3 regions of the Desulfosporosinus sp. SYSU MS00001 genome follow, and region 1 is predicted to be linked to each of the others. Evidence: riboswitches for the same ligand, from Rfam matches in the RefSeq annotation. Region 1 holds a riboswitch; each other region holds the start of a gene.
The links. A riboswitch is a leader RNA that binds a small molecule or an ion and turns the genes downstream of it on or off. The one in region 1 is predicted to bind cobalamin.

Region 2: another riboswitch for cobalamin. It lies ahead of ACPUYX_RS14885 (HoxN/HupN/NixA family nickel/cobalt transporter); the one in region 1 lies ahead of ACPUYX_RS13680 (alpha-ribazole kinase).
Region 3: another riboswitch for cobalamin. It lies ahead of ACPUYX_RS18520 (energy-coupling factor ABC transporter permease); the one in region 1 lies ahead of ACPUYX_RS13680 (alpha-ribazole kinase).

Annotation. Positions count from the first base shown of each region.
Region 1 covers NZ_JBNFTW010000007.1:76,947-86,977, reverse strand. The annotation lists gene ACPUYX_RS13690 (ABC transporter ATP-binding protein) at 1-1,127, opposite strand, end outside; gene ACPUYX_RS13685 (ECF transporter S component) at 1,154-1,669, opposite strand; gene ACPUYX_RS13680 (alpha-ribazole kinase) at 1,908-2,693, opposite strand; cobalamin riboswitch at 2,747-2,921, opposite strand; gene ACPUYX_RS13675 (flavodoxin family protein) at 3,709-4,527, opposite strand; gene ACPUYX_RS13670 (DUF1540 domain-containing protein) at 4,696-4,863, shown strand; gene ACPUYX_RS13665 (PspC domain-containing protein) at 5,100-5,291, shown strand; gene ACPUYX_RS13660 (ABC transporter ATP-binding protein) at 5,429-7,180, opposite strand; gene ACPUYX_RS13655 (ABC transporter transmembrane domain-containing protein) at 7,182-8,936, opposite strand; gene ACPUYX_RS13650 (ABC transporter permease) at 9,213-9,986, opposite strand; gene ACPUYX_RS13645 (ABC transporter ATP-binding protein) at 9,983-10,031, opposite strand, start outside.
Region 2 covers NZ_JBNFTW010000008.1:76,137-86,167, forward strand. The annotation lists gene ACPUYX_RS14850 (ABC transporter substrate-binding protein) at 1-856, shown strand, start outside; gene ACPUYX_RS14855 (ABC transporter permease) at 897-1,691, shown strand; gene ACPUYX_RS14860 (ABC transporter ATP-binding protein) at 1,676-2,431, shown strand; gene ilvD (dihydroxy-acid dehydratase) at 2,550-4,211, opposite strand; gene ACPUYX_RS14870 (FadR/GntR family transcriptional regulator) at 4,520-5,206, opposite strand; gene ACPUYX_RS14875 (YkgJ family cysteine cluster protein) at 5,274-5,633, opposite strand; gene ACPUYX_RS14880 (metallophosphoesterase) at 5,681-6,832, opposite strand; cobalamin riboswitch at 6,932-7,122, shown strand; gene ACPUYX_RS14885 (HoxN/HupN/NixA family nickel/cobalt transporter) at 7,240-8,262, shown strand; gene ACPUYX_RS14890 (precorrin-6A/cobalt-precorrin-6A reductase) at 8,305-9,033, shown strand; gene ACPUYX_RS14895 (SHOCT domain-containing protein) at 9,230-9,529, opposite strand; gene ACPUYX_RS14900 (SHOCT domain-containing protein) at 9,591-9,818, opposite strand.
Region 3 covers NZ_JBNFTW010000013.1:68-10,098, reverse strand. The annotation lists gene ACPUYX_RS18560 (efflux RND transporter permease subunit) at 1-206, opposite strand, end outside; gene ACPUYX_RS18555 (TetR/AcrR family transcriptional regulator) at 398-967, opposite strand; gene ACPUYX_RS18550 (MFS transporter) at 1,640-3,088, shown strand; gene ACPUYX_RS18545 (hypothetical protein) at 3,657-3,809, opposite strand; partial or broken gene ACPUYX_RS18540 (YnfA family protein) at 3,905-4,122, opposite strand; gene ACPUYX_RS18535 (energy-coupling factor ABC transporter ATP-binding protein) at 4,347-5,189, opposite strand; gene cbiQ (cobalt ECF transporter T component CbiQ) at 5,479-6,261, opposite strand; gene ACPUYX_RS18525 (energy-coupling factor ABC transporter substrate-binding protein) at 6,274-6,600, opposite strand; gene ACPUYX_RS18520 (energy-coupling factor ABC transporter permease) at 6,600-7,352, opposite strand; cobalamin riboswitch at 7,532-7,721, opposite strand; tRNA gene ACPUYX_RS18515 (tRNA-Cys) at 9,132-9,205, opposite strand; tRNA gene ACPUYX_RS18510 (tRNA-Arg) at 9,416-9,492, opposite strand; tRNA gene ACPUYX_RS18505 (tRNA-Lys) at 9,501-9,576, opposite strand; tRNA gene ACPUYX_RS18500 (tRNA-Asp) at 9,581-9,656, opposite strand; tRNA gene ACPUYX_RS18495 (tRNA-Gln) at 9,677-9,751, opposite strand; tRNA gene ACPUYX_RS18490 (tRNA-Met) at 9,758-9,832, opposite strand; tRNA gene ACPUYX_RS18485 (tRNA-Tyr) at 9,842-9,925, opposite strand; rRNA gene rrf (5S ribosomal RNA) at 9,974-10,031, opposite strand, start outside.

The DNA.
Region 1 (10,031 bases):
TTTAAATGTTTTGCTAAGGTCGTTTTACCGGCCCCGTTTTGGCCAATCAGGGCGACAAAATCACCGCTGTCTATTGTTAGATTGATTCCTTGGAGAATAGAGTTTCCCGGTTGATATTGATAAAACAAGTCCTTGATTTCGATGGCTTTTTCCCTAGAAAACTGATGGTCTTTCCGATCGTGCTTTTTCGGCAGAAGAGGAAAATGCTTTACACCGTTAGCAAACTGTGTAGGGCTGGATAACAGTTTTTTCAAAAGGCGTGCTGCTGATGGCAGATCCAAGGGGATTTCGTCAAAGGTTATCCATCCCCTTTCATAAAAGTTCCACCCTACAAGACTAACAGGCAAAGGTTTTATGCCATACTGCTGTAATAAAGGAATGTCGCGAAAGAGCTGAGTTGGTTCACCACGCCAAACCAGTTGTCCCTGATTTAATACGATTACCTCATCCGCCCTGTTGATTACTTCTTCACTGGAATGTTCCGCCAATAAGATGGTCAAAGCTCTTTGTCGGCGCAAGTCATCAAGAGTTGCGTAGATCTCCAAGCGCCCTGCAGGATCAAGTTCTGATGTTGGTTCATCAAGTACTAAGATTTCGGGTTCCATGGCCAGGACTCCCGCGATGGCTAAACGTTGTTTCTCACCCCCGGATAATTCCTCGGTTAAACGCTGGTTATATCCTTTGAGCCGAACTTTTTCTAAAGAACGATCAACTCGGTCTTGAATTTCTTCTAAGGGAACAGAACTATTGCGGGGGCCAAAGGCCGTATCTTCTTCCACAGTACGGCCAAGAATTTGAGTTTCCGAATCTTGAAGAACAAGGCCCAATATTGTAGACATAAGCTGGACAGGAGTTTTTCTCACGTTTCTGCCTGCCACTTTAACCTCGCCGGTTAATTCCCCCTCGAAAAGCTGAGGTATCAGTCCGTTGAGACAGAGACTCATTGTTGTTTTCCCTGCTCCGGCAGCTCCCATCAGGACAACGAACTGTCCTTTGTTTAGGGTAACGCTAAGACCTCGCAAACTTGGTTCGAGAGAATTTGGATATTGATAGGAAACATTATTAAGTTCAATGGCTTTGTCATTTTCGTCGTTATTACGATCTCTTGCTGTTGTTTTGATTACCATTGTTCTTCTGTTTCCTCCTTATGAGCCTAAATGAGCCGCGTCCCTTTGATTGCTTTATAGGCTATCGCCGAAATAATTACATTAAGAGCTGAACCAATGACGAGGAAGGGCAGTACCCCAAGAGCTCCTCCCATTCCCATAATTGGCAGCATCGCAAAGGAGGATACCACTCCATTAAGGATTATTCCTGCAATAGCTGCCGGAATAAGGCCAAACGTTTTATTCACCCAACGATATACCACCGCCCATAAAGCCATTTGCACAGCAATATAAATATGAACAGGGATTGTCAACGGGAATCCAACAACAGCCGATGTTAATAAATGGCCAAAAGCAATGACTACTGCTCCCTCAATTCCTCCAAAGGCAATAGCACAGAAAAAGCCCGGCGCCGAATCCATACCGATGGTTCCCACCGGACTGGGAATCTTAATCAGTGCCCCCACATAACTCAAGGCCAGAAAAATAGCCATAATAGAGAGCCGTTTGACATTCCAGGCGGACAGCTTGACGTCCTTAGTTTCTGCGTTAAATTGACTCATCGAGTTTTTCCTCCCTATATTTCTTTATACTTCTTTAGACTTTAGACTTTAGACTTTAGACTTTTTACACTTTTACTCTTTTATGAAAAACAATTTCCATCCTACTCTGTGAACCGAAACAGTTCATGAATGAATAAAATATAAAATATTTCATGTTTTGTGTTTTTGCCTTTTATTCTTTATTGATATGTTCTAATACCTCATGTCCCTTGACATAGCGTTCATATTTCTTTTGCACTTATGTCAGCTCACCAATTTTAACCATCGTTAATTGATTTTGGTTCGAAGAAATATAATCTTTTGTCATAGCTGAAGATGCCGAGAAAACGAGACATGTCGACGGCCCGGCGGATTTACTCAAGTCTAAACCGCAGGATTGATTAATCTGCAATTGCCGCTTTGCGTTTGAAGCAAGCTGCTGGGCTTCTATTAAAATTCCTTTTGAGCCCACAGGAATAATGTCATGGATTCCGGGAGATGCCAAGAGTTTTCTTATCTCTTTGATCTGTACTATTTCCGGGTCCTCAGGATTGCTAAGTTCCGAGCCAACTTTCGGCAAACCTAAGCAATATACTTCATCTCCGGTTTGTGAGGTTCCAATACGCAGCTGATCTTTGGCAACGGTACCAATAACGCTGATACCAAGCCCAGTCTGCTGGGTTGGTATGTTTTTCTCAGTGCTCACGGCCATGGAAAGGGTAAGACCGGCAAAAGCTAATTCTTCTTTCACCCCCTTTAATAGCTCATCACCTGCTGGATCGGGTTCGTTAGAAATAGCAACAGTCATAATTTGAGGCTCCGCGCCCACAGCTAAGACTTCTAATAAGGCTACCCTCGTGGTCATTCTGCCTGTAACCTGCCAAGATACTTTAACGACATCGAAATCTTTCAGTCCGATTGCTCCACAGGAATCACAAGCTGCAATAAGATATTGTTCCGTATTAATTAAAACAGCTTCAATATCCCGTCCCTGATACCCCAACTCTTTATTCAACTCCTTTCCCTTAACAATCAAAAAGTTCACAGTCAAAAATCCGCCTTGAAAGACAGAATTTTGACCATGAACTTTGCCTTGATTCATGTTCTACATTATAGGCAGGTCTCCTGACTTAGAATCAACGACTTATACGCCTTCCCGGCTTCCCAGTGGCTTAAGCATAAGTCTCCTCGTTTACAGTGGTGGGTCCGTCTGGGATTCTCACCCAGTTCCCTATTCTCCCTTATTAAGGGCACCTATAATGTCTTTAATTAATCGTATTTTAATCCATAGAGCTTCAGATTACAAGAGTTTTTTGAATCTTCGACCTAACAAAAAGCCCTAATATCTCGGCAGTGAAATATCAGGGCTTTCCATATTCGAAATTTCCATTGTATTATCTCTAACTAGCAGAATACATTTCCCCATTAGCTAATTACCGCCAAAGTAGACCAATACTCCTTAGATTGAGTAATGTCTCCATTTGCTGATTTCTTAACATCAAGTACAACAGTTTTCTTACCTATTTCATTTTTTACCATCATTTTCACGACCCTTCTGGATTAATTTATAAGCCTATTGCGTTTTTCCATGGTCATTTTATTTCGCAGCATTATTGCTCAATGTTTTATTAGATTCTTTAACTTTAGCATATACAGGACAACCCATAATGTACATTAATAATTGTCTTTTCATTAGATGACACCTCCTTTTTAGGAGCAAGTTATTTGGCAATTCTTATCAAACAACCCTTTATTTTGCATCTCTTTCATCTCCTGGTCTCTGTAATCATTCTACGTCAATTTAACTTATAAGTAAAATATATAATTAGAATATCTATCATGACTATATGAGATTTTAAAACTCCATATGCATCCTCCACTTTTGTTGAGAACGAAGAAGATCTGCGAATGTTACTAAGTGTTAAAAAAGAGCAGCCAAAATTGATTGGCGGCTCCTATTTGACTTGTTCAATTTTCCATTTGCATTTCCAAACTACTTTTAACATTGCCAAAGATATTGCATCATCAGCCTTTGGAAAACAATCGCTTCCTGCTAAGCGTTACCTCCTATATTGATTTCTAATCAGAGCTAATTCTTTACGTCTCTTGACAAATTCTTGCACTTGACCTTTCAGCCAGACTTGGAAATGTTCCTTCAAATAATCTTTTGTAAAGCGGCCGCCGGAAGGACCAAACTCCCAATGCAAGGAATTCCCTTGATCCGAGGGCAAGATCGTCGCTTCTTGGCCACAAAAAGGACATAGAGCGTGATTGGGGGCTGGGAATTTCCAGAGATCAGACCAACAGGTAGGACATCGTCCGGTTTCCGGCTGATGAGAATTGCCGAACAAGGATTGCCCGAGTGCCTTAATTCGCTTTTTGCCCTCCGGATCAACTAAGGCTTCACCAGGGAGAGCACCGATAAACATATGGGCGTCTTTAACGTTCAACCCCAGAAAACGTGCATAAGTGATAAGGGCAGAAAGGGTATACCCTTCCCAACCTTTTATTCCAGCTGTCCCGATAATTACACAGGGCTTGCCCCAAATCTGATCAATTTGTTGAGCAAGAGCGATAATCCGGTCTCCAAAAAGTTTTGTAATTCCTGCGGGACCCAAAGCGTAGCAGGGCGATGAAAAAATGACTCCATCGGCTTCTTTGATCCGATCAAATAAGGAATACAAATCATCATCCAAGGGGCAGCGCTTATCCTGGCCTAAGCAGGCATAACAAGCTTTACACGGCAGCAGCTTTAACTCTGTCAACTTTACAAGGTCCAGCTGCACTTCCTCTCCCATAGAAGCAGCGGCTTCTTTAATTAGTATTTCCCCATTGGCTAATTTTCGTTGGGAAGCCACAATTCCCAATACTTTTCTCAAACAAATCTCCTCCTTTAATTGTCTTATCTTTAAATATCTATCAATCGCTATGTGCTAAATTATACCATCAATAATATTCTTATTACTGTCTTACAAGTATATGGATTCATTAAAACTCTAATTCTGGAGAATCTAATAGAGAATTAAATTTAAGGAGGAATAGCCCACATGAATGTTAAGAAAATGCCTCAACCTAATACCGGAATTAGATGTGTTGTTAATACCTGTCATTATTATGGTACAGGAGATCATTGCCATGCCGAGAAGATCGAAGTTCAATCCCCCGATGCCACAACCACTGAAATGACAGACTGCGCCACCTTCCTTCCCGAATAAAACTCAGTAAATTTTTTACCATGATTTTATCATAAATAAAAAAGTCTAAGGCTAGTTTTATCAAGACAGGCCTTAGACTTTTTTTATTTTTCTTAATGGGATCCCGCAGCAAAGCGGATATCACATTTTTTCACTTTCACCGTCTTTGTCACATCGTTACATCTTCATGCATATTAAAGTGAGAGATTATATTTTTTTATGCTAGAGAGACTCCATAAGGAAAAGGAGGAAATCTTATGTCGAGACGTTTGTATAGATCGAGTCAAGATCGCCAGCTTGGCGGCGTATGCGGTGGAATAGCTGAATACCTAGATTTAGATCCCAGTCTTGTTAGGATAGGTGCTTTACTTCTTCTCTTAGTAGGTGGGACAGGTTTTTTGGCCTATCTTGTAGCCTGGTTCATAATACCTAGTGACAAAAATATCTAAAATGAAGTGATCCACTCGAATTAATAACATATCCGATCGGTGAACAAAAAGGGCATTCCTTTAAGGACAAAAGACTAAAACAAAGCCAAAAATGGCAGATGAAATTATTGCTAATTCATCTACCATTTTGATTCAAATTATTCTTCTTTATCTTTGCTCCCATGCTGCAGAATAAACATCTTGTAATACAACCCTTCTTGAGCCAAGAGTTCAGCATGAGTCCCCCTCTCTACAATTTTACCATGGTGGAGGACTAAGATAAGATCGGCATCCTGAATCGTTGAAAGCCGATGGGCAATAGCGATGGTTGTTCGTCCCTGACGCATCTTTCCTAAAGCGTTTTGGATGGCCTCTTCTGTTTCTGTATCCACGTTTGCAGTGGCTTCATCTAAAACTAGAATCTTGGGATTACCGGCAATGGTCCGGGCAAAACAGAGAAGTTGACGCTGACCACTGGATAACGTTGCCCCCCGTTCACCCATCGGCTCTTGAAGTCCCTGGGGCAGCCTGCCAATAAAGTTGTCGGCTTGAACGAAAGAAACAGCGTCTCGTACTTCTGTTTCTTTAATTTCCGATCTGGAAAGAGCAATATTACTGGAAATAGTACCAACGAATAAAAAGGGATCTTGGGCTACAAGTCCAACTTTTGACCTCAGCTCCTGATCAGAGAGCTGAGATAAAGAAATTCCGTCGATGAGAATTTCTCCGTGAGTAACCGGATAGAACCGCATGAGCAGATTGGCAATAGTACTCTTGCCGCTGCCCGTATGCCCGACTAAAGCGACTGTTTGTCCCGGGTAGGCAGTGAAACTGATTGATTTTAAGGCCATTGCTCCCTTGGCGTCCTGATCATAAGAGAAACTGACATTTTTGAATTCGATCTTTCCTTGACATATGGCAGGTGAATCCAGCGCGGTGACCTTCGAAGTGATTCGTTGATCATCCAATAATTCAAAAACCCGTTCAGCAGCAACTAAAGATTGTTGAAATTGAGACAAACGCTGCATCATCATATTGACAGGTTCAAAGAAACGTTCCAGATAGTTGATAAAAGCATACAGTACCCCTATTTCAATTGGCCCCGTCAACGATTGTAAACCAAAATAATTTAAGACAATGATTAAGGCCAAGGTATAGATCAGATCAACAGCCGGACGAACAAACAGGCTTTCTAAACGGATGTTAGCCATTGCTTCCCGATAGTAATTGTTGTTGATGGTCTGAAATTCCTGGCGAAAGCGTTTCTCCTGACGCATTGCCTGGATAATAGACATTCCCTGGATAGATTCATTCAGTTTAGCATTGAGATGACTAAGTTCTTTGCGCAATCTTCGGTAAACCTTGGTACTGACTTTGCGGTAAGAAATCATGAGGATGATAATAATAGGAAGCAGGATCAGACAAAAAGAGGCCAGACGAACATCTAAGTAAAACATAGCCACGAAAACGCCAAGCATAAACACCACATTCTGGACAAAAGCAGCCAAAACCCCCACAAACAACTCTTTAATGGCTTCCGTATCATTAGTTATGCGGGAAATTAAGGCCCCGGCCGGAGTTTTGTCAAAAACCCTAAATTCCAGATGTTGTACATGACTGAAAACATCAATTCGCAGCTGCTGGACTATTTTAAGAGCTATTTCATTAAAACTGACTAATTGACGATAGTGTAATAGTGCCGACAGTATGTTCAAGCCGAGATAACTTGAAGCTAAGATGATTAGTGCGCCTCGATTGAAAGAACGCGGCACTAAGTGCTGATCGAGAAAAATCTTAACCAAAACAGGACCGATAACATCTGAAAAGGTAGCAAGAATCAGAAGGAACGAAGCAACCGTTAAAGCCTTTTTATGGGGGACAAGATAGTTAAGCAAGCGTCGAATCACCATCTTAATGTTCCGCCCCCTCTTCAAGCAAGGATTCCAGCTGCTGTCTTCGATAGGTGGCGGCATACCAGCCATTGAGTGCCATCAGTTCTGAATGACAACCTTGTTCGCTGATTTGTCCATCTTTAAGAACGATGATTAGGTCTGCCTCTTCGACGGCGCTAAGACGATGAGACGATATAAACGTGGTTTTTTGAGCCCGCTTTTTTCGCAGACTCTCCAGAATTGACTTTTCTGTTTTCGCATCAACAGCTGATAAAGAGTCATCCAAAATAAGAATTTCCGGTTCCAACAAAAGTGCTCTGGCAATGGAAATCCTCTGCTTTTGCCCGCCAGAAAGGGTAACCCCTCTGTCTCCAACCAAAGTATTATAACTCTCTGGAAAACTCAGAATATCTTCGTGAATGTCGGCAATTCGTGCCGCATTCTGGATTTCTGCAAAGGAGGCCTCCGGTTTTCCCATGGCAATATTTTCAACAATAGTGGTCGAGAAAAGGAAATGGTCTTGAGGTACATAGCCGATCTTACTGCGTAACGATTGGAGAGTTACATCATAAACTGAAGTTCCTCCTAGTTGAAGATCTCCATCATTAAGGTCAAATTCGCGCAGAAGAAGCCGCAAGAACGTTGTTTTCCCGCTCCCGGTCTTACCGACAATTCCCAGAGTTTGGCCCTGGCGTACCTGAACACTAACGTTTTGCAAAATGGGTGTTTTTCCTCCGGGATAGGTAAATGAAGCATTTTCAAAAGTGACGTCACCATTGTCGAATCCGTCAAGAGCTCCATCCTTTTCGTTTATCTTCTGGTTAATCTTTAATAAGGTATCGACTCGATCATAGGACGCTCTGCCCCGTTCAAGGATATTAAACAACCAGCCAAAAGCGAGCATAGGCCAGATAAATTGACCTAAATAGATAGTAAACTGAGTAAGCTGTCCGAAGGTTAATCTTCCGTTAATTACGTCAATTGAGCCAAAAATAAGAGCCAGAAAAAAGGAAATCCCGATAATAAGCTGGATTGTCGGATCAAAAAGAGCATCCACTTTGGCAACAGCAATGTTCTTCTCTACCACATCCTCAGATAAGCTGCGAAAAGCATCTAATTCTGCCTCTTCTTCTCCGAAGGCTTTGACAACTCTCATGCCGTTAATGTTTTCCAGCACTTTATCATTAAGATCGGAAAAGGCGGCTTGGGCTCGATGAAATCTCTCATGGAGCATTGTCCCATAACGACTCGTAGACCAAGCCATTAACGGCATGGGTAAAAGCGTAATCAGCGTGAGTTTCCAACTGATAAATAGGGCCATTGATAAAATCACTAATCCGCCGGTCGTTAAAGAATCCACCAGAGTCAATACCCCCATGCCGGCAGTCATTTCAACGGCTTGGATGTCATTGGTCGCATGAGCCATTAAATCACCGGTTCGCTGCTTTTGATAAAACTGCGGGGACATAAGGGTAAAGTGATCAAAAAGTTGCTTTCTCAGCAACCTGCTTAAACGGCTTGCCGCCCCGAAAATCATTAAACGCCAGGAAAAACGCAATGCATAGACCGCCAGACCAGTCCCTATAAGCAACAACGTCCAATGAAGCAGCGATATTGACGTTAGGACTCCGCGGCTGATTTCATCAATAATAACTCGAACTACATAAGGAGGAAATAAATTAAGAAAGGCGACGAGGACCAAGACAACTATTCCGGATATGTAGTTTTTTTTCTCCAGCTTAAAAAACCACATGAGATCTTTAAAAAGAAGCATATAATCTCCTCTCATTATTTATAACTGATAACTGACTGACGCTAAGAGGATGACAGTTTAAGGGGAAAGCTTAAGATAAACTAATGTCGGATCTCTAAAATTATAGCATATTAAGGATTGTCTGTTCTTATTTTAAGAGCTAGAAATAGATCTCAAATAATAAGAGGCCTCTCATTCAAAGAATGAGAGGTTTGGTTTTATCCGTTTACTAAACTGATGATGCCTAACATGGCAGATTTGTGTGGATACGCTCGGCCCATCGTCTCAAATTCTAAGTTAGTTACGATTATTGACATGCTGCCAACGGCATAAAAAAGTCTCCAGCAAATCAACAATGATAAATAAGCCAACCCCGAGGAAAGCCATCATAATGATCCCGGCAAACATTTCATCCGGTGCCGCCCGGCTCCAGGCATCCATAATAAAATACCCCAGCCCCTTTGTCGTAGCAAAGGATTCGGCAAAAAACAGTACGGCGATCGCTGTTCCCATACTGAGACGCAGTGAGGTCAGAACATCCGGTAAACTTGAAGGCAAGAGCACATAACGATAGATTTGCCCCCGGTTGCCTCCCAGCGAACGCAGAGAGGAAATTGTTTCCGATGGTATTTTACGGACAGCATCCCGTGTCGTTACAAGAATCTGAAAAAAGACGATCAAAGTAATGAGAAAAATCTTTGATTGGTCTCCCAAGCCTAGAAGCAAAAGAATTAAAGGGAGAAAGACAATTTTAGGGATTGGGTAAAGAAGGTAAATTAAGGGGGCCAAAAAGCGGTCAATCTTCTTCTCAAATCCCATCATCAAACCGAGGGGCAGTCCCAAACACAGGGAAATTAAGGTCGAAGCCAGAACTCGGTAAGTACTAATCCAAAGGTGTGCCCCGAGGTCTCCGTGCAATAGGCGCAGCGTTGCTCTAATGGCTGCGCCTGGTGTTGGTAAAAGTGGTGTCTTAAGAGCCCAGGCACCATACTGCCAAAGTGCCAGCAGAAATAACCCGGCTCCCAAATAACCCAAAAGTTGTTTTCGAACGTTATCCTGGCCTTGCTTCATTCTGCCGTTCCTCCTTCTAAGAGAGAACGGATGTAGGTTGCCTTT
Region 2 (10,031 bases), on a different contig from region 1:
TAACGTTCCATCTATTGTCGCCAAGAATAAACAGCTTTTTGAACAAGAGTTTTCTAAAGACGGCATTAAGTTTCAGTGGCACGATCTTTCCGACCCGAGCAATCAACTGGAAGCCCTGGCCTCCAAGTCTCTTGATTTCGCCAATAGTCTCAACTATGTCTCGGTAATTTTAGCAAAAGCTCACGGGAATGACCTTAAAATTATTTCCGCCTATTCCCGCTTTCCCAAAGGAATCAGTCTTGTTGTCAACCCTCAGGAAAACATTAAGACAATTCAAGACCTCAAAGGGAAAAAAATTGCTCTGCAAAAAGGAACCATGCTGCATGAGATGTTAATTAGAGCCCTGGCGCAGGCAAACTTAACTGCTGAAGATCTGGAAATTGTCGACATGGATTCTACTGCGGGAGCGGCTGCATTAGCCTCAGGTCAGGTCGATGCCACCATACTTCCGGAACCCCTGCTCACCAAGGCTGTTGCGGCCGGCAAGGCAAAGAAATTAATCTCTGCCGAAGGCTTAATCCCAGGCTTATCCGTTATTGCCGTACGCAGTGATTTTGCAGCATCCTATCCAGATATTGTTAAACGCTATTTAGCCATCCATCAATCCTCGCTTGATTGGACCCAATCCCATCTTAGCGATGCCTTGGCACTTGCCGCCAGTGAAAACAAAATGGGCCTCCCGGCTGTGAAGGCTCTATACCCTGAATTTTCCTTCGCCATGAGTCTTGATCAAGTAAAAAGCGATTTGTTAAAATCCGCAGAATTTTTGCAGAGCCAAGGAATGATTAAACAGAATGTTGATCTCAATAAACTTGTTAATGATTTAGTAGATCCAAACTTCCTGCCCGCCAAGTGATGAATCTTCATTCCCTTCATCCAGAGGAGACCGATTTGCTATGACTGACGTCTTAAAAAAAACAATTAGGGCCTTGCTGCTCCCCTTTGTCCTTGTTCTTGTTTGGGAATTATTCAGTCAGATGGGCTGGCTCAATAGTTACCTTCTTCCCCCTCCCTCCGGAATTATGGACCAGCTTTTTGCCCTTGCCCATAATGGGACGTTGTTAAACCATTTAAGCGCTAGTCTCTACCGCGTTGGCTGCGGTTTTGGTCTGGCGTTTTGTCTTGCCCTTCCCTTAGGCTTCTTGTTAGGTCTGATACCTAGAGCCCAAGATTACTTATCTCCCTTCTTAAACTTCTTGCAGCAGATTCCTGCTATCGCCTGGATACCCATGTTCATTCTTTGGTTAGGGATTGATGAAACATCTAAAATCTCCATCATCACCTATTCCGGTTTCTTTCCCATATTTTTGAACACTATGCACGGTATTTCCAACACAGACTCTAAACTGAAAGAGGTAGCTTCAACCTTCGGTCTCTCACCCTGGCAAATTATTGTCAGAGTCTATCTCCCCTCTGCTGCTCCTTCTGTCTTTGTAGGAATGAGACTTGGTCTGAGCTTTTGCTGGCGTTCATTGGTTGCTGCAGAACTTCTTGGGGCCTCCAAGGGAATTGGTTACCTCATTCAGGAAGGACGAGAATTAGCTCAACCCGATCTAATGCTTGCGGGAGTCTTGATGATTGGGGTCACCGGCCTATTTTTGGATTTTGTATTTTTACGTCTGGAAAAGACGCTCTTACCCTGGCGGGATACGCAAGAGAGACGAGAGGTACCCAAATGGCAGCCTTTCTAAAACTCAAAGAAATCAGCAAGGATTATACAATAGGTTCCAAACGAATCCGGGCCTTAAGGGACCTTAGCTTTGAAGTTACCTCCGGTGAACTGATTTGCATTATTGGCAAAAGCGGCTGTGGAAAAACAACCCTTCTCAGGATCATCGCTGGGCTGGAAAAACAAACTTCAGGAGAGATCATTCTTAATGGCCAGGATCTTAAGGATACGGGAAGGGAACGAGGAATGGTGTTCCAAGAACCCCGCCTATTTCCTTGGCTGACCTTAGAGGCGAATATTGCCTTCGGCATAAGAGGGCGTATGTCTAGGGAATCAGAATATAAAACTGTTGCTGACCTCATGGAAATGGTTGGACTTAAGGGGTTTGCCAAAGCTTGGCCCAGCCAATTATCGGGCGGTATGGCTCAAAGGGCCGCTATTGCCCGCGCCCTGGCAGTAGATCCCGCGATCTTACTCTTAGACGAACCCTTCTCAGCCCTCGATGCCCTGACTCGCACTAAACTCCAGACAGACTTCCTTCATTTGTGGCAAAGAACTCAGAAGACTTGTATCCACGTTACCCATGATGTGGATGAAGCGTTAACTCTCGGCCAGAAAATCATAATCATGCATTCAAATCCAGGCAGAGTCGGGGACGTCATTTCTTTGCCTTTTCCTTATCCACGCTCTCTGGAAAACCTAGAACTCAGAGCCATAAAAGAACGCATATTATCTCTGTTTATTGCTGATTCTGCTGACTAACAAAAAAGCTTGACAAAATATGCCTGACCCCTGTCTAATTAACGTTGTAAAAGGGTATTAAAAAGCAACCAACAAGTCGCTTAAGGCGATCTGCTGGTTGCTTTGCCTTTATTTGTGCTTATTGCTTAGGAAGTTCTAAAACCGCGCCTCTGTTGCCGGAAGTAACCATTCCGGCATAACGAGCCAGGAATCCGGTCGTGATTTTGGGTTGTCTCGGCACCCATTTCGCTCTGCGCTTTGCCAGTTCATCCTCACTCAGGTTGACGTTAATTTTATTGGCCATAATGTCAATTTGGATAATGTCTCCGTCCTCGATTAAAGCGATATTCCCTCCAACTGCCGCTTCAGGAGATACGTGACCGATAGCTGCCCCTCGCGTTGCACCACTGAAACGTCCATCCGTAATCAAAGCAACACTTTCGCCAAGTCCACTTCCCATAATAGCAGAGGTGGGATTTAACATTTCCCGCATTCCCGGGCCACCCTTCGGTCCCTCGTAACGAATGACAACCACATCGCCGGCAACAATCTTACCCGTTGTAATGGCGAGCATTGCGTCCTCTTCGCAATCAAACACTTTAGCCGGCCCTTCATGTTTCAACATATCAGGAGCCACTGCGGAACGTTTGACAACACAAGAATCCGGAGCCAGGTTACCTTTTAAGACAGCAATCCCTCCTGTCTTGCTATAGGGATTTTCAGCGGGCCTGATGACCTCTGTATTCTTGTTTATGCAGCCATCAATATTCTCGCCAACAGTCTTACCTGTACAGGTGATCAAATCCGTTTTGAGCAAGCCGAGTTTGTTAACTTCATTCATTACCGCATAAATGCCGCCCGCCTCATGAAGTTCTTCAATGTAGGTATGCCCGGCAGGTGCAAGATGGCAGAGATTCGGAGTTCGGTCACTAATTTCATTAGCGATATCTACGTTTAATTTAATGCCGCATTCATGGGCAATGGCCGGAAGATGCAGCATACTATTCGTACTGCAGCCCAGAGCCATATCGAGGGTCAGGGCATTTCTAAAAGCATCTTCGGTCATAATGTCTCTCGGCCGAATATTCCTTTTTAGGAGCTCCATAATCTGCATCCCGGCATATTTTGCAAGCTGAATCCTCTCAGAATAAACCGCCGGGATCGTCCCATTGCCACGAAGTCCCATCCCCAATACTTCTGTTAAACAGTTCATGCTGTTAGCGGTATACATTCCGGAACAAGAGCCACAAGTCGGGCAAGCTTTATTTTCATATTCCAGTAATTTTTCCTTGGAAATTTTCCCTGCTTGAAATTCACTAACGGCTTCCGAAACGCTTGAAAAACTTGTTTTCTGCCCATCAACAATTCCTGCCAACATTGGCCCGCCGCTGACAAAGATAGTCGGTATATTCAACCGAGCTGCAGCCATTAATAACCCGGGAACGTTCTTATCACAGTTTGGAACCATAACCAAAGCATCAAAGGCATGAGCCAGGGTCATCGCTTCAGTAGAATCAGCGATTAATTCTCGAGTGACAAGGGAGTACTTCATTCCTTGGTGTCCCATGGCAAGCCCATCGCAGACAGCAATTGCCGGGAAAACCAGAGGAGTACCTCCGGCCATAGCGACACCCAGCTTTACAGCATCTACAATCTTGTCCAGATTCATATGCCCCGGAACGATATCATTCTTCGAACTGACAATACCAATTAGCGGCCTTTCCATTTCCTCATTAGTCAAACCTAGGGCATGAAACAAGGCCCGATGAGGCACAGTCGTTGTTACTGCATCACTATTCATTTTGAACACCTCTCTCTTTTAGGTTGTTTAACATCATTATATCTTGCGTGATGTCTAATGTCTATTGATGAAATAATACTACTCAAAAATTCTTTTTGTCTAACCTTAAGTAAACTCGTTCAACTAGAGTTAAACATCAGAGTTGCGGTGACGAAAGTTTCTTGTGGACACTTACTCTGAAATCGCCTAATGCTATCGCGCTGAAGAATGGTCTCTACCCCCAACAAAGCAAGGTATGAGAACAACTCCCACTTGAAGTGGGAGTCTTACGATTGGATAAATCTCAAAGTACAAATTCGAAAATAAGTTTAATCTTCAACAAATCCAAAACCTCTCATGGCATGAATAATATGCAGCTTCATAGCAGTTTTGGCTCCCTCAGCATCACGAGCTGCTAAAAATTCCATAATCATGCGATGATCATTTAGCGTATTGCGAACCATTTCTTCATTGGTATCCGACAAAGGGACCCCTTTGTTGATAGCTTGGTAAAGAACCGGCATCAGTTGATTCATAAACTCATTATGGGTCGCTTTAGCAATGGCCTGATGAAAGGCCTGTTCAACTTCAGTTCGATCTTCTTTTTTTATGATCAGTTCTTCTTCTAACTTGCCATAATACAAAATTCGCTCAAGTTCTTTATCAGTCGCACGTTTTGCAGCATAATAAGCCGATTGCGGTTCAAAAATAAGCCGCATTTCGTAGAGATCTTGGATATCTGGTTTAAATGCGGAAAGCTCCTTTAATCCATAAGCCTTATTTAAATCCAGGTTATCTTTGACATAAGTTCCCTTACCACGCTGGATTTCCAAGACATTATGAGCGATTAAGATGCGAATAGCTTCTCGCAGTGTCGTACGACTCACTTGTAATTTACCCGCAAGCTCATTCTCATTGGGAAGCTTATCCCCTATTGAAAATTTTTTGTCGATAGTAATCATTGCCAGAATGTCTTCCGCGACATCCTCCGCTAAGCTTCTGCCATCCCTAGCCATCGTCTGCCTCCTTTTCAGAGAAATCGGTCATCTTGCCGAGAAACTTCGTTCAAAAGATAGCCGCTGCCTAATTCAGCAGTAAATCAAAGTCCTTCCAGGTAAAATCCACCGACAAAATACCGATAGGATCTTCAGTAACAACCCAGTTTAAATCTTTAGAAGCTTCCGGCTTTCTAAAACAAATTAAATTCTTATAATGTCCAAAGGCACGGCATATGGAAGGCCTCGCTTTATGAATACCGCAAATATCCTTATCCAGATCATAGAAAATGCAAGTTCCAAAATAACGCTTTTGCTTTTTTAGCTCAGATCGTCTTACCTCAGGCATTAACTTAAGAGCTGTTTTTATGGACCTAAGATCTTGTATTGTGATGGGAACAGGACCACAGCATAATCCCCTACACTCTTTACAGGGCAAACTTTCCATATAGCAACACCACCTAACTATATGCGCTATTATTTTTAACGACCGGACTACTTAAACTTAATCGTGATATCTACAATTTCGGGTGTATTTCCCAACCTAATCGGCGGACCCCAGGTTCCATATCCTGAGGAAACGATGAGTTGAAAGTTTCCTTTTTTAAGGTAGCCCCAATCGTCTTCAAAAATTCGACGGGTAATTAAGCGAATCGGAAACAACTGTCCTGCATGAGTATGACCTGACAGCTGTAGATCAACCCCTTGCTGAACTGGTTCCTCCAATTGTAATGGTTGATGATCCATAACAATAATAGGCAGAGAATGATTAACTCCCTGGAGCAAGGTTTGCAGAGATTTTCTCTGAACCCCATTATAGCGAGATCCGGATCGATCATCCCTTCCAACTAAATAGAAACTTCCATCAATTTCCTGACTGCTGTCCTTCAATACTCTTACACCGGCTGCATCCAAATATTTGGCAGCTTCTTCAGCATTTCCTCCAATATACTCATGATTGCCCAACACCGCAAAGGCCCCGTACTGGGCTTTTAGTTTTTCGAAGGCCTCCGTCATTTCCTGCTTATTAACCGCTTCAACATTCTCGTCAAATACGTCTCCAGCAAACAATACCAGGTCAGGATGCAATTGATTGATCATTCCAACCATCTTGGTCAGATAACTATTATGGATAATCGTTCCGAGATGAATGTCCGATACCATCACAACATGCAATTGTTTTAGAGATCCCGCCTGTTTGGCTATTGTAATATCATAATGATTTATCCGCGGGTTTCGCGCATTCCAGGCTCCGAAGCCTACAATTCCCAGCACAAGAACGAAGATTGCCAATCCAAAAGCAGGATTTAGGCTTTCCTTCAGAGGAATAAGATGAAAAATATGGTTTACTAAACGCAAGAGATCTATGGCAGCAATGATTAATAAAAAGTAAAACATAAAGGCCATCCAATAGGCCCCAATTAGATTTAAGCCTTCGTAAAGCCCCTGAGGCAGAAATTTTTGCAGAAAGCGGGCAATTAAATAGGACAATGAAATCAGCGCAAAGACAAACCAATAGGCTTTAAAAGGAATAAAGGGAATATAACTAAATAAAGCCTGCCAGCCACGCAGGCCGATATAATAATTAATCCCTCCATAGACAAGAAAAAAAACAATTCCTATTAAGATGAAAAATGGATTAAACATTTGAACACTTCCACCCCCGATTTTATAACTATAACACATGGTTTACATTTAATGAACTTACTGTACAAAATCACTTCATTCATGTTATTATTAGAATAAACTAAATAGTTAAGAACAAGTGATCCCTTCCTGAGGGAAAAGGATTGAAAAGGAAAGTCAGTTAAAAGCTGACGCGGTGCCCGCCACTGTAAAAGGGAATCAATTCACACAATGTCACTGGGACAAACCTGGGAAGACGTGAGTTGATAATGATCTTGAGCCAGGAGACCTGCTTATTCTTAAGCCAAACTGCCTACGGGAATGTTAGGGGGTATATATTTGTATTATCTTTAAGCCCTTCTCTTAGCAGAAGGGCTTTTGGTTTTGTCTGAGATCATAATTACTTCACGGGTTAGGAGAGAGGGCCTATGAATAACTCCGCCAAAGGTATTTGGAATCGTCATCGCTGGCTTCCTTATGGTGTTTCTGTCACCGGTATACATTTTCTGGGCATAATCATGCTGTTGTTAAATTTAAAACAATTTCCTCAGTTACTGGGATTTGCTTTTCTCGCTTATACCTTAGGCCTGCGTCATGCCTTTGATGCGGATCATATTGCAGCTATTGACAATACAGTGCGCAAAATGATCCAACAAGAAAAAGACCCTATGGGAGTCGGTTTTTTCTTCTCGATTGGTCATTCAACCGTTGTCTGTATCATGTCCATTATTACTGCTGTTTCTATGCATTGGGCACAACAAAACATCCCTCAAATACAAAATTTCGCCAGCATAATAGGGACCGCAGTTGCCGGAGGATTTCTTTTGCTTATAGGGTTGTTTAACCTTTACATTTGGTTTGATATCTTTGGCTTTTTTAAGAAAATGCGTCAAGGCGAATTTGATGAAGAAAACCTTGATGAACTCTTATTGAATCGAGGATTCGTAACCCGTTTTTTTAAACCTCTCTATCGATTTATAAATAAAAGTTGGCATGTTTATCCTTTAGGCTTTCTCTTCGGGCTTAGTTTTGATACAGCTTCGGAAGTTGCATTACTCGCCATTTCTGCTACACTCGGTACTAAAGGCATGCCCATGACAGCAATTCTTTCTTTGCCTGTTATATTTGCAGCAGGCATGAGTTTGATGGATACAGCAGACGGGGTTTTTATGACGACAGCATATCATTGGGCATTTTCTACCCCTCTGCGTAAAATTTATTATAATCTTTCGGTTACAGGTTTATCGGTTATTGCCGCCCTAGTTATTGGGATTATTGAACTCGCGCAAATACTGTCAACCAAGCTGGGTTACCATAGCAATTTTTGGGTCTGGGTCCAAAGTCTCAACTTTGGTTCTATCGGCTACATACTTGTCAGCCTTTTCGTTATTACTTGGGCAGTTTCTTATATCGTATGGAAGGTCATGGATTTGGAAAATTGCCTGAACTAATTGCCCCTTCAAGCTATTGCTCACTAACGGAGGTTAACAAACATGATTGTTCTTTTGGGGGAATCTCCAGCAGCACGTGAATTGAATACGCAGTTAACGGCTAGAAACATTGATGTTATTCAGAGACAATACTGGTCTGAAGAAACTCCCTTACCGTCTCATCCTGCATTAGTTGTTGATGCCAGTCACCCTTCTATGAGTACTAAATTCAGTTCTTTGCGACGCTGGTGCGAGGAACTGAACATTCCTTTTATCCGCTTAGAGCGACCAGAAACTAAAGTTCCCTCCAGCCCCTTAATTTTTCCTGTCTATGATTGGGAAGAAGCACTGGCCCTGCTTGAACAACGTATTAATACCTTGCGCAAGCAAAAAGGCCATACAATTACCGTCTTTATTACGACAGGCAGCCACCAGCTTCAAACAATTACCACTAGTTCTTTTGCCCAATCAGTGCGTCTCGTGGCGAGAATTTTACCCGAAGGACATTTAGTGCAAAAATGTCGGGAAGCTGGTTTGCATCCCCGGGATATTGTAGCTATGCAAGGTCCATTTTCCAAAGAAATTAATAAAGCCCTTTTTAAGTTTTACGGCGCGGATATTGTTCTTACACGAGACAGCGGTCTTGCCGGAGGAACAGACACAAAGATCTCAGCAGCTTTAGAGCTTGGTTTAGATATTGTTCTGGTCAGAAAAGCCAAAACCAATAATGGTTTAACCGTAAACAGCCCTCAAGAGCTTCTTAATTGGCTGGATCAAAAACTTCCCAGCTAAGAGCTCAGCAAACATATTAATCACAACTTTTGAATCTGTAAAGAAAGCTCTGTTTCTCAAAAGTTATCATTTCTGACAGAATAACAAATCGGTCTGCCAATGATTGTCCATCAGCAGGCCGATTTGTTATATGAGTCTTCTTTTTGTTAAACGGTTTCTTGTTTAGTGCCATGATAATGGTAATACTAACCCGCTACTAACGGCTTTCCAGATCTTGTTTTCTGCTTTGGAATTCAGTGGAATCAATCTCTCCTCGTGCATAACGTTCACGCAGTATATCCAGAGCGCTATTATGGGTGCTAAATCCTTGTGACTGAACTCTTGACCTACTGCGGCGGAAGAGATAGACAGCCAGCAAAATAATAACGACTCCAAATATCAAGGGCATGAAAAAGCCCATCATTCCCATCCCATAGCCGCCATAACCACCATAGCCTCCGTAACCATAACCACCATTACCCCAACCGCCCATCATGCGTCCCCAACCACTCATCATGTAAATTCCCCCTTCAAATTCAATACATTAAAATAATTATTTCCAATATGAACTCAAAATCTTATTCCTGATTGGCTTTTTCAAGAGAAACTGTTTGTTTGCGCCCGCTTAGCCCCGCTTTACGTTCAAAATACTCCTCTCGATTAATCTCACCGCGTGCGTAGCGTTCATCCAAGATATCCAGAGGATTACGGGTATGGGCGGTATGATGCCCCCCAAACAGCCCTCCGGAATATGATTCTTTATAGATAAAATAAGCAATAATCAACAAAATTATTAAGCCAAACATCGTTAATCCCCCTTTATAATTTAGGCCTAAGCTATACTTAAACTGAATCCTATGCATTTTAGTCTCGATTTTATCTTGCCCAATTTCCCTTCTTTAACAACTAAGCCTTTAATTTGTTTTACTTGTTTTCAGCCCTCCTCAAATTTGTAGCCTTTTTCCTTTTAAGACTTAGGAATATTTAGCGGTTTCTATGACTTAAGTTTAAACGTTTAA
Region 3 (10,031 bases), on a different contig from region 1:
TCTTCAATCGGCTTGATAATATCTTTCCTGATGTCCTCAGCATTTGCACCGCTGTACGTTGTTGTGACAGATATAACCGGAATATTCATCGAAGGCAGTAAATTGGCGCCCATATTGGTATAACCAATTATTCCTAACGCCACTAATAATACGACGACCATCCACATCGCCGCTGGTTTTTTAACCGATATCTCTGTTAAATTCATTTTTTTCTTCCTTATTCATTTCAAATTTAGTAACTGACAAGTTTACGCTCTCTTCCAAAATAGGCAAACTAAATAATCTGACTACTAGGTTAAGTACTCAACAAATTGCCTCGCCCTACTTATTTGTCATAAAGAATGTGCTAAATTTCATTTATTCCCTGAAAATGCCCCTATTTAATAACTTATAAAAACTACTCAAAACGTTTATCCAGGTTATTAAAAAACAGAATCATCAGCTGATGAATCAAGTATCGTGTTGCCACTTCCTCCTCAGCTTTTCGTAATATTAAAAATAAACCTTCGATAAACGTTGAAGCAATAATATAAAAAATAAAAGGATCTTTAACTTCAATTCCTTTTTTTTGCAATTCAGGCCATAAACTTTCTCTTAGACTTTTTTCTGCGAACTTAGTTATTTCTTCCTTGAAACTCGCATACTTTGTTCCTTTGCTTTTATCCACCATAATTAATAACTGGATTTTATACTCTTTCATAACTTCCATAATGGAATCAACAATTTCTTCAAACGAATATATCTCTTGCTTATGTACTTCCATTCCTAAAAAGCATTGATATACCGGCTCTACTATTTCATTGAACAGATCTTCCTTGTTTTTAAAGTATCTGTAGACATTGCCTATAGCTACCCCGGCATTATTAGCTATAGTTCTCATTGACGCATGTAAAAACCCCCTATCTTGAAATTCTTTCATTGCCTCCATGATTATTCTGTTTCGAACTTCATCTTTAAGATGTTGCATAAATGAACCTCTTTTCACTATTCCGCTAAAGTATAACACAAAATTCACAAATAGTAAAAGCTAATATTACTATGATTTGTCAATTCTATTTCGTAATAATGTTTAATCTAACGTCTTTGGAAAAGCAAGGTCATTTTAAACAGCCATTAATCACTGGTAGTGTTTTGGCAAGGATTAAAGAATGTGTCCAATGGCTGAATCTAAAAAAGGATGCCCCTGCACCAAGGTGAATGGCACTTGCGCCATCAAAGATAATGATCTTCGATCAAATGGACACTGCAGCAAAGTGCTATTATTATATTTAATGGTCACTTTTCTTTATTTAGGCAATCATATGCCTAATATCTCTAAGTCAAAATACGGGTATTCCTATCTATTACCAAATATTAAAACATATGTAATAACATTCTACAATTTTCTATGTTTTTAGACCTTGATCTCCTTGATTTTCGAGTTGTTTAAATTTATACTTATATTATTCACTGGTATTAACAAGTTGACCGAATTAATTTCAAGGTTAATGCTATTAAAATATGTTATTGAGAAGAGCATAATAATGCTCTATACAAATATTTCATTGATTTACAAAGGTACCCATTTCAGAATGGCCCCTAAACAATCTTATTTTAAATTTAAACAATGCAGCTATTTGAACTTTAAGGAGTGACAATAATGAGTACGAATGCATCATTACATCATAGAAAAGGCTATTATTGGTTCGTAGTAGGTACAGTGTGTATTGGTGCATTTATGGCTGCCTTGGACGCAAGTATCATCAATGTTGCTATGCCTACTTTAAGTAAAAGTTTTGCGGTAAGTATGAACAGCGTTGAATGGGTTTCAATTGCTTATCTTTTAGCGTTAACATCTCTGCTTACCTTATTAGGCAGTTTATCAGATAGGATAGGAAGAAAAAAGTTCTACACCGTTGGTTTTGTAATTTTTGGTTTCGGCTCAGGATTATGCGGAGTCGTTTCAACCATGCCCTTGCTAATAGGATCCAGAGTGTTGCAAGCTCTGGGCGCAGCCATGTTACAGGCGAACTCAATTGCAATTATCACTTCAGTTGTTCCCTCAACAAGCCGAGGTAAAGCTATTGGCATCCAAGGGGCAGCTCAAGCTATTGGTCTATCTATAGGGCCTACAGTTGGCGGCTTAATAATTGGAAGTTTTGGTTGGCGTTTAATCTTTTATATTAATATTCCTATTGCGATAATCGGTACAATCACAGCAAGTTTTATCTTACCAAAGGATCAGCCTAATCTTCATTCCTCCCGGTTCGACTATTTAGGCGCCCTGCTTTTCACACCATTTTTGATCTTATTGGTTCTGATTTTTAAAAACGGTTATAAAGTCGGTTGGTTATCCCCCGAAATTTTAGTGGAGTCTCTTGTAAGTATTATATTTTTTTCTCTTTTTATCCTTAGGGAGAAAAAATGCAAAAATCCTATGATTGATTTTCACTTATTTAAAAACAGAACGTTTACAAGCGGAAATATTACTGGATTACTTTCTTATTCGCTAATGTTTGGTGTACTATTTTTGATGCCGTTTTATCTGGAATGGATATTACAACTGTCTCCATTCCTGGTCGGTCTTATAATGACGGTAGTCTCTCTGGCGATGTTTATTATGTCACCCTTTTCCGGAGCACTTGCTGACCATATGGGAACTAAACTATTGACGAGCAGCGGTATGATTATTTCTTCGTTGGGCGCAATTGTATTAATCCTATTATCAAATAATACTGCTGCTTATGTCTATCTCTTGGGATTGGTTTTAGTAGGCGCAGGAATTGGAATATTCACGCCTCCTAATAATAGTTCGGTAATGGGGAGCATTCCGCCTGAGCACGCAGGCGTTGCCGGAGGAATATTGAATATGTCCAGATCCTTAGGTATGAGTATGGGAGTAGCCATCGCAGGGACTCTCTATGACGGTGCTTTCAGTGATTACTCTCTTGTACACCATACTCTTGCTAAAGCCCAGATACTTTCATTTCATGTAGGCTTCGCAGGAATAACTATCCTGGGGATTATTGCTTCTTTAATCTGTGTATTTGCTGCTAAACACTCCGACAACACAAGTGTTGAGTTAAATAAATATATATCTCTTCATTAACTGCTTTAGTTAAGCGGTGGAACAAATAGCATCCCCAAAAGGTCCCCCCGATTTCCAGTAACGGAAAATCGGGGGGACCTTTCTTACAGTTCTACACAGCAGACATGATCAGGCAAGGCTAGTATGCGTCTTCAAGTTCATCGAATTCCAACTTGTCCAAAGGTCAGCAAGCCAGTTTGCATGTAATTCCATGTCTGGCACAGAAAGTTAAACCCTTACTAATCGATGAACCTATTACTGGGATTGAACTTTTGTCTCGTGAACGCATAATTCTGTCCCTTCTCTATAAACACTTATGAAAGATTAGCATCAACCTCTCCTGGTAATCGGAAACCTTCATCGTCTTAACTGTGACTGCAATGACTGCAGGAGCCTTTTTGGCCACATCCACCGCAGGTTCCTTTTCTTATAACGCAGCGGACGGCCAGAGCAAAAAGAGCAACTAGGAAAAAACTGATAAGTATTGTAGGCAAATTCATAAAAAAAACCTTCTTAAGCAAATGGGGATTGTATTGGAAAATAAATCTATGCCTCAGCACCTACTGCCCGGCTCAGAACTGCTTTTTGTTTAGGTAACGGACGGAACAACATATACAGCGTAAAGAAAAGTATATGGAACCTTCACCTTTATAATTGCGGCGGTTTCCACAACTTCGCAGCCTAAAGCCGCTCCAAGTTTCTGAGAATCGATTTTGTCACCGGACTTTCTGACGATATCCATTATATTTAACGAAATCACAACCGGAATGCAATTTAGAAACAAGGCTATAAAGAACGTTGCTTAGAAGTATTCTATATAAGTCAAACCAGCAAAATCTAATGACGGGGTGTCCAAAGCATTATTGATAACCCACTAAACAAATTACTGTACCTATCCAATCCCACCGATCAAGTACTTTTTTATCAATGATCCACCCCCATAAAACAGCTAAAAATATGAATACCCCTCCATAAGCAGCATAAACTCTCCCGAAGTTCGGAAACCTTTGTAAAGTAGGGATGATACCGTATATAACAAGTATGATTCTACCAAGAAAACAAACCAGCAAGAACAAATAGTATGATTGCATTCATACAAACTAATTCCTTTCTAAATTTAAGTATTATGTCAATTCTACTCGACTTTGTCTTAACAAACGCAAACCGCTAATTATTACGGTAATTGTATGGCCTTGATGTGCCTTATAACGTAAAAAGAGACCTTGGTATTTATCCGAAGTCTCCCTTAACTGGAACTGTCGTTATGCTGACTATGAAATTAGTTACTTTTACGCATCTTCTGGAGCATTTCTCGAAACTCCTGGATACTTTTTGGAAATATTTTTCCATCGGCAAGAAGATGCTCCTCCACCAGCGATTCATACACACCTAACATCATCGGCTGCTTTAAATTTGCCTTCTTTAAAACTGCTTCTTCTTGGAATATTTCCAGTGGTGTTCCGTCCGCAATGATCTTTCCCTGACAAAAAACAAGAACTCTTTGTGCCCATCGGTAAGCAAAATCCACATCATGTGTAGAAATCAAAATTGTTTTCCCTTCCATACTCAATTTGGATAAAATCTCTTCCAACATCTTGGCATTTAACGGGTCTAACGCAGCCGTTGGTTCATCAAAAATAATGATTTCTGACTTCATGGCAATAATGTCAGCAATAGTGACCTTTTTCTTTTCCCCACCACTTAAATAGTGAGGCGGACGATCTTTAAAATCTAGGATATTCATATAAGTCAGGGCTTCATCGACCCTTCTTATGACTTCCTCTTTAGGAAGTTTTAAATTCATTGGTCCGAACCCTACTTCCGCCCTGACCGTTGAAGCAATAATCTGATTATCTGCATCCTGAAAAACAATTCCAATAGTTTTCCTCAGTTCTTTTAGATTCATTTTATTAATAATAGTGCCCTTATAACGAATTTCTCCATTTTTCGGCGTTAGAACACCATTGACATTCAGGAAAAATGTAGATTTTCCGGCTCCATTTGAACCGATAACTGCAATTTTCTCACCTTCATTAATATCAATACTGACCCCGTCTAATGCTGCTTGTCCGTTTCCATAGATATAATATAAATCGCGGATACTTAAAATTGGTTCTTTCATAGACTCTCCTCATATGATTAAATAGTGTCAAGAAACTCCAGATCTTCCTCAAAAGGAAGTGTTTGCTGCGCACCAGTTTTCATCTAATCGTGAGACCCCCACTTCAAGTGGGAGTGACCCCCGTTCGCTTCGGTGGTGTTAGAGTCCATCCTTCAGCGCGATAGCATTTGTTATGGGCTTGGCGCTTTCGGCGAAAGTGTCCGCAGAACACTTTCGTCACCGAAGCTCCGATGTTCAGTTTTAGCTGAACGAGTTCACTCTTTGATGGTACCTTTAGCGGCGAAGAAATCTATTTAGTAAATCCCCAGATCAAAAACAAAATGGCAATAAATACTGCTGCCGATATTAACTGGATAATGTCTATCTTTTTGTCTTCCTCCAAAAATATCATTTCACCATCATAACATCGAGCTGCCATCGCATCATAATATCCATTTGCCTTTTTCAAAGAAATAACAAGCATATTACTGGCAATCCCTCCGAAGGTATGCAATGATGTCTTGAAATCGCAAAACCCCAGTCGTGAGTTTGCAGAATTCTTCATTTTGGAGTGAACATCTAAAATAATAAAAATATAACGATAAATCATGTTCATCAGTTCAATTATAAGTTTCGGAATATGTGCTTTCCTCATAACAGAGATAATTTCTGAAGATGGTGTTGATAATGTCATCATCTGTAATGCACTAACTGCAGCAAACACTTTTAGGATCATGAAAATTGCCTCTTTGAGCTTCTCCAGGGAGGTAAAAACATAGAAAAGGCCAAGATGTAAATTATATTGTCCTATTGGCTTCCAGGCAAAATCAACGGCAATTGTCAGAGTTGCCAGGAGAATAAAGGAAATTGGAATCGCCAATACCGAAAGATATTCGTGTAATGAAAGACCTCCCTTCATCACGATCAAATATGCCATTCCAAGGATAACTGCAGCAGATACATAGGGATTATTCAGTCCAATGCACAGACTCATTAATAATACTGCAAATAAAACCTTAAACGTGGCATTCCATTTTCTGATTTTCGAAGCATAGGAATAAAAATCAATTTCGAATTCCCCCCCATGTTTCAGAAAAACAACCCCCTAACCTAATTTTTTGCCTGTTTCTTTTTCCCATTTACTTCTTTCAACAAATCTGCCGAGGAAGAAGAACACAACTCCCACGCCGATACCGGTCTGTACACAGAACAATAGACTTTCTACTTCGCCCGGTAATTCTCCACCAATTAATCGATTCATAACCGGTTCAACCCACGGCTTGTAGTCGGTTCCTGTAATTTCTGCAACTATTTTGCTTCCGGCGTCATCAGAACCACCAAACTCTGCTCCTTTTAACATAAACAGAGGAACAACTGCGATCAGTAGTGCAATTAATGATAAAATGATAACTGTTTTTTTCGATTTCGACATTATTCAACACCTCCGTCCATATATCCGATACCTATCAATTCTGATTTTGCATACGTCTCAAGACCAATCACAATAACAACTGTCAAAATACCCTCAATAATTGCCAACGGCACCTGGGTCGGTGCAAATACACCGAGAAACTTAAGAGCAGAGGCAACAACACCGCCGTTCGATGACGGATAGGCAAGTGCCAGCTCAAAACTGGTAATACAATACGTAAATAAATCTCCAATTGAAGCTGCTAGAAAAATCCTAGCATTATTATTGACCTTTAGTTTTTTACACGACATATAAATAACATAGGATATAATCGGGCCAGCAATTGCCATGGAGAAAGTGTTTGCACCCAGCGTGGTAAGTCCGCCATGCGCCAGTAGAATTGCTTGAAAAATAAGTACAATAATACCCAAAATGCTTACTGCAAATGGTCCAAATAAAATTGCAGCAAGTCCTGTACCTGTCATATGTGAACAGCTTCCTGTAACTGATGGAATCTTTAAAGAAGATAAGACGAAAACGAAGGCACCAGCCATTGCTAGCAAGGTCATGGATTTACGATTCTGTGCAGCTTGTTTCTTGATGGCAAAATAACCTGCTGCCAGAAATGGCAGACAGATGAGTCCCCATGCGATACAGTATTTGGGTGGAAGGTATCCTTCCATAATATGCATTGCATAAGCAGCCGGAGTTATTCCGAATAACCCTGCAAAGACCGCAAATAGGCTAACTATTTTCTTTTCCCTTATATTCATAATTGAATCCTCCCCTAACTTTTAAAAAGACCTCTTCCTTATTCTTAATAGACTCCTGCTTGTTCGAATTACCCTCCAACTAAAAAAACCCTTCTACCAACAGAAGGGTTTCTAGCTCAACCGGTATCAGGTAAAATTACCAAAAACACAGGTATACACCTCCCTAACATCCCGTAGGTAGTTCAACTTCGGAATAAGCAGGTCTCCTGGCTTAAGATCATCATCAACTCACGTCTTCCCGGATCGATATCCAGTGACATTTGTGAATTGGCTCCCTTTTACAGTGGCGGGCACCGCGTCAGCTTTAACTGACTTCCCTTTTCAATTCCTTCCCCTCAGGAAAGAATCACTCATTCCAATATTTAACTATAATTATTATAACAAGAAGAAAAGAGTTTGTATAGTGTTTATGTAATTCTAATGGACCTGATTACTTTGTTATCACCATTGTATCTGAGACTCGTTATTATGCAAAAGAAGAAACCCCCGTATCGCTACAGGAGCCCAACAAGGAGGTTAAAGTGAACGCCAATCCACTTTAACTAATAAAAGGTTATCATTACATATATCCCCTGTCGATAGAATGTTGATATGTTATTAATGGCTTTTATTAATAACAGAAACTTTTCCTTTAAATTAAGGAAAACTCCAACTATAAATCAGACTAAGTAGTAGGGGATAATTTATGTACAGTATATATTATTCCTCCTGTTTGTCTGAAGATCTAATCAACTCAAGCATAAAAACATACTTTGTTTCCATATAACTGTATTGCCACCGGAAATAGCAAAAACATACATATTGAATCTTCAAAATTACACGAATGTCGGATGTCCGGAAAACGCCGGAGTCTTTCCCAGTATGGGAGTTGGAAGAAGTACCAAAAAGTGACCAGAAGCGAAAAACTCAAAAATGGATTAACCTGTGCCTAAAGATATCCGCTCATAGAGCATATCGGGTCGCCCTGCCTTATCATCGCTACGGCAGATAGAGACCGTTTCGCTCTCGGCCGAGACAACACTCATTTTACACTCACGTATGCCCAGCTTTATGCTCCGACATTGGGGTTCGGCACTTCTTGCTGGTCCGGCTTGTTCGAGTACCGCGCCACAAGTGAGTACAAGCCACTGTTAGACTATTAAAGTTCTCCAATAACAAAATCGTCACAGGCACCCTGCTTACCGGATATCCGTCTAGTCTTTTAAGAGACTTGTAGGCCAAGAATTTTATACTAATATTATTTGCTTCCTCTATGTTTCATCAAGTAGGCTGGCCACCCATTCGGAAACATCATCTGCCAAATGAGAACGTAGAGAAACATTCAAATCCAATTTATCAAAAGTTTTAACTCGACATATATCTTTAAAAACATTCTCTAGCTTTGGTGGACAAACTACCATCCATGTTTACTTCCTGCTTTTTAATTGCATCTTTCCTGCAATACCTGCTTCTTCACCATTATGTATTTCTTGACCTTCTCCAACAAGGCCATCACAGACCAGTCTGAAATCTTCTCGGCTATTTCAATTATTAAGTCTGGCTCAGATTTATTAACCTTGTGCTTTTCAAAAACCTGGCTTTTGCCCCATAAGCGTTGAGCCTCATCAAAAATAAAAAACACCGACCCAAAAAGATCAGTTGTTTGTTAAAATCTATTATGCTTATTTCAACTTTCGTTATGGTGCTGATGACCGGAATCGAACCGGTACGGGCTATTAACCCGCGGGATTTTGAGTCCCGTGCGTCTGCCTGCCAGTTCCGCCACATTGGCAAAAATATTGGAGGCGGCACCCAGATTTGAACTGGGGATAAAGGTTTTGCAGACCTCTGCCTTACCACTTGGCTATGCCGCCAAAGAATAACTTATGGAGCGGGTGATGAGAATCGAACTCACGTAGCTAGCTTGGAAGGCTAGTGCTCTGCCATTGAGCAACCGAGGAACATATTATGGCGGAGAAGGAGGTATTTGAACCCTGGCAGCAGTTACCCACTCTAACGGTTTTCCAAACCGTCCTCTTCAGCCACTTGAGTACTTCTCTGAGCTACAACGGCATATTTGTTTTTGGTGCGCTCGGAGAGATTCGAACTCCCGGCCTTCTGATTCGTAGTCAGACGCTCTATCCAGCTGGGCTACGAGCGCAATTTTTTTGGTGAGCCATCCGCGACTCGAACGCGGGACACCCTGATTAAAAGTCAGGTGCTCTACCGACTGAGCTAATGGCTCATTTTGGCGACCCCGATCGGACTTGAACCGACGATCTCCTGCGTGACAGGCAGGCATGTTAACCACTACACCACGGGGCCTTAATTGGTGGGCGATGACATGGCTGGGGTGGCTGGATTCGAACCAACGAATGCCAGAGTCAAAGTCTGGTGCCTTACCGCTTGGCGACACCCCAATTTTTTGGTTGCGGGGGCCGGATTTGAACCGACGACCTTCGGGTTATGAGCCCGACGAGCTACCACTGCTCCACCCCGCGATGGTTAAATGGTGGGCAGGGATGGATTCGAACCATCGTACCTCGCGGAACAGATTTACAGTCTGTCGCCTTTAACCACTCGGCCACCTACCCAATTTAGGACACAAAAGGAGCTACCCTTTCGAGTAGTCCCCTTGTCTTACCTGGCGATGACCTACTTTCCCAGGGGCTATGCCCCAAGTATTATCGGCCCTGGAGG